Linked DNA regions of Colwellia sp. M166. The protein of the gene in region 2 interacts with the protein of the main gene of each other region in a pairwise test. Links are inferred from orthologs where the notes say so. Each region holds a gene or a part of one and is shown on either strand. Other genes may lie near its edges.

What was found. The genes of interacting proteins can lie anywhere in the genome.
Region 1: the proteins of recO (region 2) and recR interact in binary tests that used the Escherichia coli proteins (3 or more experiments, as listed by UniProt). The link is inferred for Colwellia sp. M166 from one-to-one orthologs.

Annotation. Positions count from the first base shown.
Region 1 is NZ_CP040755.1:31,869-34,786, reverse strand. The notes cover bases 1-2,730. They hold recR (recombination mediator RecR), read right to left. Parts: upstream 1,804-2,730; coding sequence 1,198-1,803; downstream 1-1,197. Other genes in these bases: FGD67_RS00225 (MFS transporter), read left to right, coding at 2,062-2,730; FGD67_RS00235 (MBL fold metallo-hydrolase), read right to left, coding at 41-1,147. Outside these bases: more of FGD67_RS00225, read left to right, coding at 2,731-2,918. UniProt on the Escherichia coli protein: May play a role in DNA repair. It seems to be involved in an RecBC-independent recombinational process of DNA repair. It may act with RecF and RecO.
Region 2 is NZ_CP040755.1:3,614,924-3,618,828, forward strand. Bases 965-3,905 are described here. They hold recO (DNA repair protein RecO), read left to right. Parts: upstream 965-2,062; coding sequence 2,063-2,749; downstream 2,750-3,905. Other genes in these bases: rnc (ribonuclease III), read left to right, coding at 965-1,053; era (GTPase Era), read left to right, coding at 1,085-1,996; pdxJ (pyridoxine 5'-phosphate synthase), read left to right, coding at 2,998-3,735; acpS (holo-ACP synthase), read left to right, coding at 3,760-3,905. Outside these bases: lepB (signal peptidase I), read left to right, coding at 1-361; more of rnc, read left to right, coding at 364-964. UniProt on the Escherichia coli protein: Involved in DNA repair and RecF pathway recombination.

The DNA.
Region 1 (2,918 bases), 3.6 Mb from region 2 along the record:
ATTACTTCGGGGTAAGTGGAGCCGTATTACCGAAATCAAGCTAAAAAGTTACTTCTTCACCTTCATTTAAAATATATAACGGTATTGGCGAGTTCATCTCTTTGTGCATTTTTAATAAACGCAGTAAAGCCGAATGTGAGCTATGGTCGCCCATTTTCCAGCTATTATTACCATAACCCCATGGGATCATGACTTTACAATTAAGCTCTTGAGCTGCCACTAAAGCATCTTCAGGCGTGGTATGAACATAGCGATACCATAAGCTGTTTTCTTTATGATAATAAGAAGCAATAGGCATTAAACAGACATCCATATCACCATAACGCTGTTGAATGTCTTGAAAGTGTTTTGAATAACCCGTATCACCCGCAAAAAATATCCGTTTACCTTGCTGTTCGATAACCCAACCGCCCCAAAGTGTGGCATCATTATCCTCATAAACAAACGGGACTAAAATCCGGCTACTAAAATGATGAGCGGGGACAAAATTAATATTCAATTCTGCTAATTTAGCCGTTGAAAACCAGGCCATTTCATTAATATTATAACCGCCATCGGGAAAGTGTTCACCAAAGCCTAGCGGTACCAAGTATTGCGCATTAGTAGCGATATTTTCAATGTCATCTTTGTTGAAGTGATCATAATGAATATGCGAATACAGAACTGCATCTACATCATTAAGTTCATCAGCTAATAGCCACTTGGGCTCCTTGCGAAAGAAACCGTTAGCCAATCTAAAAGCCCAATCAACCGGCCAATCAAATTGTTTGCTTACAGGATCTAATAGTAAGGTACTTCCTTCAGGGCTTTTAAGGTAAAAACTTGCATGCCCTAACCAGCGAAAGGTAAAACCGGTATTAACTTCGGGCTGTAATTGCTTGCCAACAAAGCGACAATTTTCACCGGGGCTTTCACATTCGACTACCGTTGATGGCTGATAACAGTTTTCTTGGCAAGTAATTTCATAGCTTTTTTTGCCCGGATACAAGTTAGCAAAACGCGTAAGCTTATCAGGATTATCTTTATATTTTATAATAGAGTTGGCTTGTTCTATGTTTGTTAGCTGGTTAGTTGAAGTGCAACCAACAATAAAAGTAGTGCTGATAATAGCACTATTTCGTAATAATTTTTTAATCGTTATATTGATATTTATGCTCTCGTAAAATGAGTTAAAGGCTACTGGATAAAAACCATTAGTTAGAAACTATAGTTTTTCCGTCCGGACAAGGCATGCGACAAAGTATTGCCATCAACATATTCCAGCTCTCCACCTACCGGCACACCATGAGCAATACGTGAAATTTCAACATCATGCTTTTGAGTGAGTTCAGCAATAAAGTGCGCGGTTGCTTCGCCTTCTACCGTTGGATTAGTGGCTAAAATAACTTCACTAAACTGGCCGGTCGCTAATTGTTTTTCTAAAATATCTAGGCCTAAATCATCAGGGCCAATACCATCAAGTGGTGATAAATGCCCCATTAATACGAAATAGCGACCTTGAAATTCACCGGTTTGTTCTATGGCGATAACATCGGCAGGCGTTTCAACAATACATAACTGCGTGGCTATTTTACGCTTTGGACTTTGGCAAATATCACATAAGTTTTCTTCGGTAAAGTTACGGCACTGCTGACAATGACCAATATTTTCCATTGCTCGCGCTAAAGTCTGCGAAAGCTTATTGCCGCCATGACGGTTTCGTTCAAGTAAATGAAATGCCATACGTTGTGCAGATTTTGCTCCTACACCCGGTAAACACTTGAGGGAATCAATAAGTTCTTGAACTAATGGGCTAAATTTCATTACGACTCTTTTTGGGCTGCGTTAAGTTTCATACGCTATTGACATAGTTATTAATGGAGTTTAAATCGCAAAAACAACAATGATATAGCAAGTATATTATTTTTGATGCTCGGAGTTTATCACTCGATTTAGCGATTGGTAATAAATAATTGAAAAGATTTTTTGCCCGTTAACTACGCTAATTTAACCCAAGGCAGTAAAATTTCAGTATTATGCTAAGTATATTCCTCTATTCACCTTTAGCTACTAGAGCCAGCCATGTTAACAAACATCATCATAACGCTAGCGTTATTGTTATTAAGCTTTTTTGGCTTGCAACGACTGTTCACCCTACCGAAAAATGTTTGGTTGCTTTTTTTGGTGCAACCTTTGGTTATGGCTGCTTCACCGGTGATCGTTTTTATTGGTGGTATTCTGGCCACCAGTATGGGTGCAGACCCCGCATTGGTGACATTGCCGGTTACCGTGATGATTTTAGGTGTAGCCAGTACTGCTATTCCTGCGGCATTATTGGCCCAAAAAAAAGGTCGACGTTTTGCAACCTTTACCGGCTTTATGCTCGGTTTTTCAGGCACTATGCTAGCAATGTTTGCTGCACTAAATGGCAGTTTTGAATTATTGGTATTGGCGAGTTTATTATTTGGTTCGTGTACGGCTTTTATTCAACAATTACGTTTTGCCGCCATTGAAAGTATTTCAGACAGCAAAGATGTGCCGACAGTTTTATCAATTTTAATGCTAAGCGGTATTTTTTCTGCATTTTTAGGACCGGAAATAGCGGTTACAGCCAAAGACTGGTTAAGCTCGCCCTATGGTTATGCAGGATCTTTCCTCTTTCTAGCTGGGCTGTTTTTAGTGGCGATGTTATTGATGTTAAATTTTCGAGATGCTGAAATAAAACCAAGTGGCAAGCATGGCGAAATACGTGCTTTAAGTAAAATAATCAAGCAACCTATTTTCATTATCGCGATATTATCTGCGGCTATTGGTTTTGCCTTGATGAGCTATTCAATGACAGCAACGCCGCTGAGCATGCACCACTTACATGGCCATAGTTTGAATGATACTAAGTGGGTTATTCAAAGCCATATCGCAGCAATGTTCATCCCGTCATT
Region 2 (3,905 bases):
CGGATTAACACGTTATACCGCTAAAATGCCAAATAAAACTCATGATATTTTGCTTGATGATACTGTATCTGCACAACAGCAAGCAGCATACTTTTGTAGTGTAGCTGAAGGAAATATCTGTTTTCAATCAGGCACTAAACAAGATGAGTTTTTGGTTCCTAAAGGACATTATTTAGCTTTTGGTGATAACCGAGACAATAGTTCCGATGGTCGTTTCTGGGGCTTTATACCAGAAGAAAATTTAGTAGGTGAAGCAGTAGCGATTTGGATGAGTTTTGACTTTGAACGTACCGAAGCTGACTTCTTGCCTACTTGGATCCCAACCGGCGTACGCCTTTCTAGAATTGGTGGAATTGAATAACCGTGTTACACAACCCAGCAGCCATCGCGCGATTAACTAAAAAAATAGGCTATAGCTTTAAAGAGCCTAAGCTATTATTACAAGCGTTGACACATCGAAGCGCTAAAGGGTCTCATAACGAGCGTCTAGAATTCTTAGGGGATTCGATCTTAGGCTTTGTTATTGCTGATTCTTTGTATCAAAAATTTCCAAAGCATGCCGAAGGTGATTTAACTCGTATGCGTTCAAGTTTAGTTAAAGGTGTTACTTTAGCTGAGGTTGGTCGTGGTTTTGAGTTAGGTCAATACTTGATTCTCGGACCTGGTGAATTAAAAAGTGGTGGTCATCGAAGAGACTCTATTCTCGAAGATGCTATTGAAGCGATTATTGGTGCGGTCTATTTAGATTCTGACTTAGCAACATGTCAGGCGCTTATACTTAATTGGTTCGAACAGCGTTTAGCTGATATCAAACCAGGCAATGAACAAAAAGACCCAAAAACACGCTTACAAGAATATTTGCAAGGGCGAAAAATACCTTTGCCGCAATATGACGTAATTAACACCACGGGGCAATCACATAATCAGCAGTTCACTGTACGTTGTACAACAAGCGTACTTGAGAAGGAAGTGATTACTAAAGGCAGTAGCCGACGCAAAGCTGAGCAATCTGCTGCTTTGCAGGTTTTAGCATTAATCGAACAAGCTAAATAGCTTGTTCGACATTTAAGTTGATAATTAAATCATGACAACAAAACAAAATCATTGCGGTCTTATCGCTATTGTTGGCCGCCCAAACGTTGGTAAATCTACATTATTGAATAGTTTGCTTGGACAGAAAGTGAGCATTACCTCACGCAAGCCACAAACGACACGCCATCGAATTTTAGGTATTCTAACTGAAGCTAATAACCAAGCGGTTTTAGTGGATACTCCAGGCTTACATTCAGAAGAAAAGCGCGCAATTAATCGTCTGATGAACCGTGCGGCAAGTAGTACTTTGGCAGAAGTGGAAACCATTGTATTTCTCGTTGAAGGTACGCACTGGACCAGTGATGATGAAATGGTACTGACTAAAATTAAAAATAGTGGTGCGCCTTGTGTGTTAGTGGTTAATAAAATTGACAATATACAAGATAGAGATAGTTTGTTGCCACATCTACAAAAGCTAGGTGCTATGCACAACTTTGCTGATATTGTGCCTATTTCAGCCAGTAAAGGTGAAAACGTCGATGCGATTAAAAAGATCTGTTTTAACGCACTACCTGAAGGTGACTTTTGGTTTCCTGAAGATTATATTACCGATCGCTCTAGCCGTTTTATGGCTTCAGAAATTGTCCGTGAAAAGCTTATTCGCTTTACCGGTGATGAATTACCTTATTCAACCACCGTTGAAATAGAACAATTTAAAATTGATGAAAAAGGTATTTTGCATATTAATGCTTTAGTGCTTGTTGAAAGAAACAGCCAAAAACGCATGGTTATTGGTAACAAAGGCGAAAAACTAAAAGTCATTGGTCAAGAAGCAAGACGTGATATGGAAAGTTTATTTGAACGTAAAGTTTTCTTAGAAACGTGGGTGAAAGTCAAATCGGGCTGGGCAGATGACGAAAGAGCATTAAGAAGCTTAGGCTACGGCGATGACTACTCTGGTTAGTTGCTATAACAAGCTGGAGCTTTCTCCAAGCGTCAGCTTGTGCTTCTAGGTGAAAATGTAACTTAAATGCAAGAAATTACGCAATCAGCTTTTGTGCTCCATACTCGACCTTATCGAGAAAATCAGTTGCTTATTGATTTGTTAACGGAGCATGACGGAAAAATAGCGGCGTTAAGTTACATTGGTCATTCCACTAAGTCGAGTCGAAAGGCGCTATTACAACCCTTTTTACCGATTAACGTTACGTTGAAAGGCAATTACAGTTTAAAAAACCTAAGCCGAGTAGAGCCGATAGGAAAATCTTTTCTATTAAAGCAGAATGCGCTTTTTAGTGGTTTTTACATTAATGAACTCTTGGTTAAATTACTCGGAGACAATATTGCCTGCGGCGAGCTTTTTCAACAATATCAAACCAGTTTAAAATTATTAGCACAAGCAAGTAACATTGAAGTTTGCTTGCGAGAATTTGAATTGATGCTAATGGAGGAGCTGGGTGTATCCTTTGATTTTTCATTAGTTTTTGAACATAGTGCCGAAAGCTTTTATTATCTACCTGATGACGGTTTTATTCCTGCCTACACGAAATTAAAACAGCCTTGTTATAGTCGTTGGCATTTACAAGCTATTGCAGAACGAGACTTATCTCAGGCAGCAGTTTTAATGACCTTTAAGAGTTTGATGAGACAAGTTATTAATCATTTGCTTGGTGGTGTGCCGTTAAATAGTCGAAAATTATTTAGCAAGAAAGTGTAGTTGTGCTGAAGCCGATGTTTTAAGAAAATTTATGCTAACCTGATTGTTTTATAAAAATTAATTACAATTCAAAATAGTGAGTTATATTTCTAGCTTGATAGTTTTGCTTAATTTAGACGTCAATAGCGGGTCTATTACAAATGAATTAAACGTAGAAATAAGGAAAAATAGCCGCTAGAGAAGCATTGACAATCTTTAGCGCAGGCTATGATAGTAAGTTGCGTAGTTAACAAGATGAGAGATTGAGTATGAAAGATATTTTACTAGGCGTAAATGTAGACCATATTGCCACCTTACGACAAGCACGCGGCACAAACTACCCGGATCCTGTTTATGCTGCCTCAGTAGCAGAACATGCCGGTGCAGATGGTATTACCGTCCATTTACGTGAAGATCGCCGTCATATCCAAGATAGAGATATTTATCTATTAAAGCAGACTTTACATACACGGATGAATTTTGAAATGGCTGTTACCGATGAAATGTTGGATATAGCCTGTGAAGTAAAACCGATGTTTTGTTGTTTGGTGCCAGAAAAGCGTGAAGAATTAACCACCGAAGGTGGCTTAGATGTTGCTGGGCAGCAGGATAAAATTAATGCAGCTGTAGCTCGCTTAGCTGAGGCTGGTATACAAACTAGCTTGTTTATTGATGCTGACAAAAAGCAAATTGATGCTGCAGTGATCAGTAAAGCTACCTATATTGAAATTCATACCGGCCAATATGCTGAAGCAAAAAATGAAGCAGAGCAGCAGCAAGAACTTGCACGCTTAGTTGAGGGCATTGAATATGCTCACTTTTTAGGTTTGAAGGTTAATGCCGGTCATGGACTTAATTACTTTAACGTTAAGCCCATTGCTGCGATACCTGAAATTATTGAGCTTAATATTGGTCATGCAATTATCGCTCGTGCGGTCATTGATGGTTTAGATAAAGCCATTCGAGACATGAAACGACTAATGCTTGAAGCGCGTGGTTTAGTGTAAGTTAATTATAGTAAGGATTTAAGTTTGTCTGTAGTTGGTATTGGTACTGATATTGTTGATATTAGGCGCATTGCGAAAATGTCTGATAATGCTCAGCAGCGCCTAGCAAAACGCATTTTAACGACGCGAGAATACCAACTTTACATTACTTTAAAACAGCCTGAACGTTT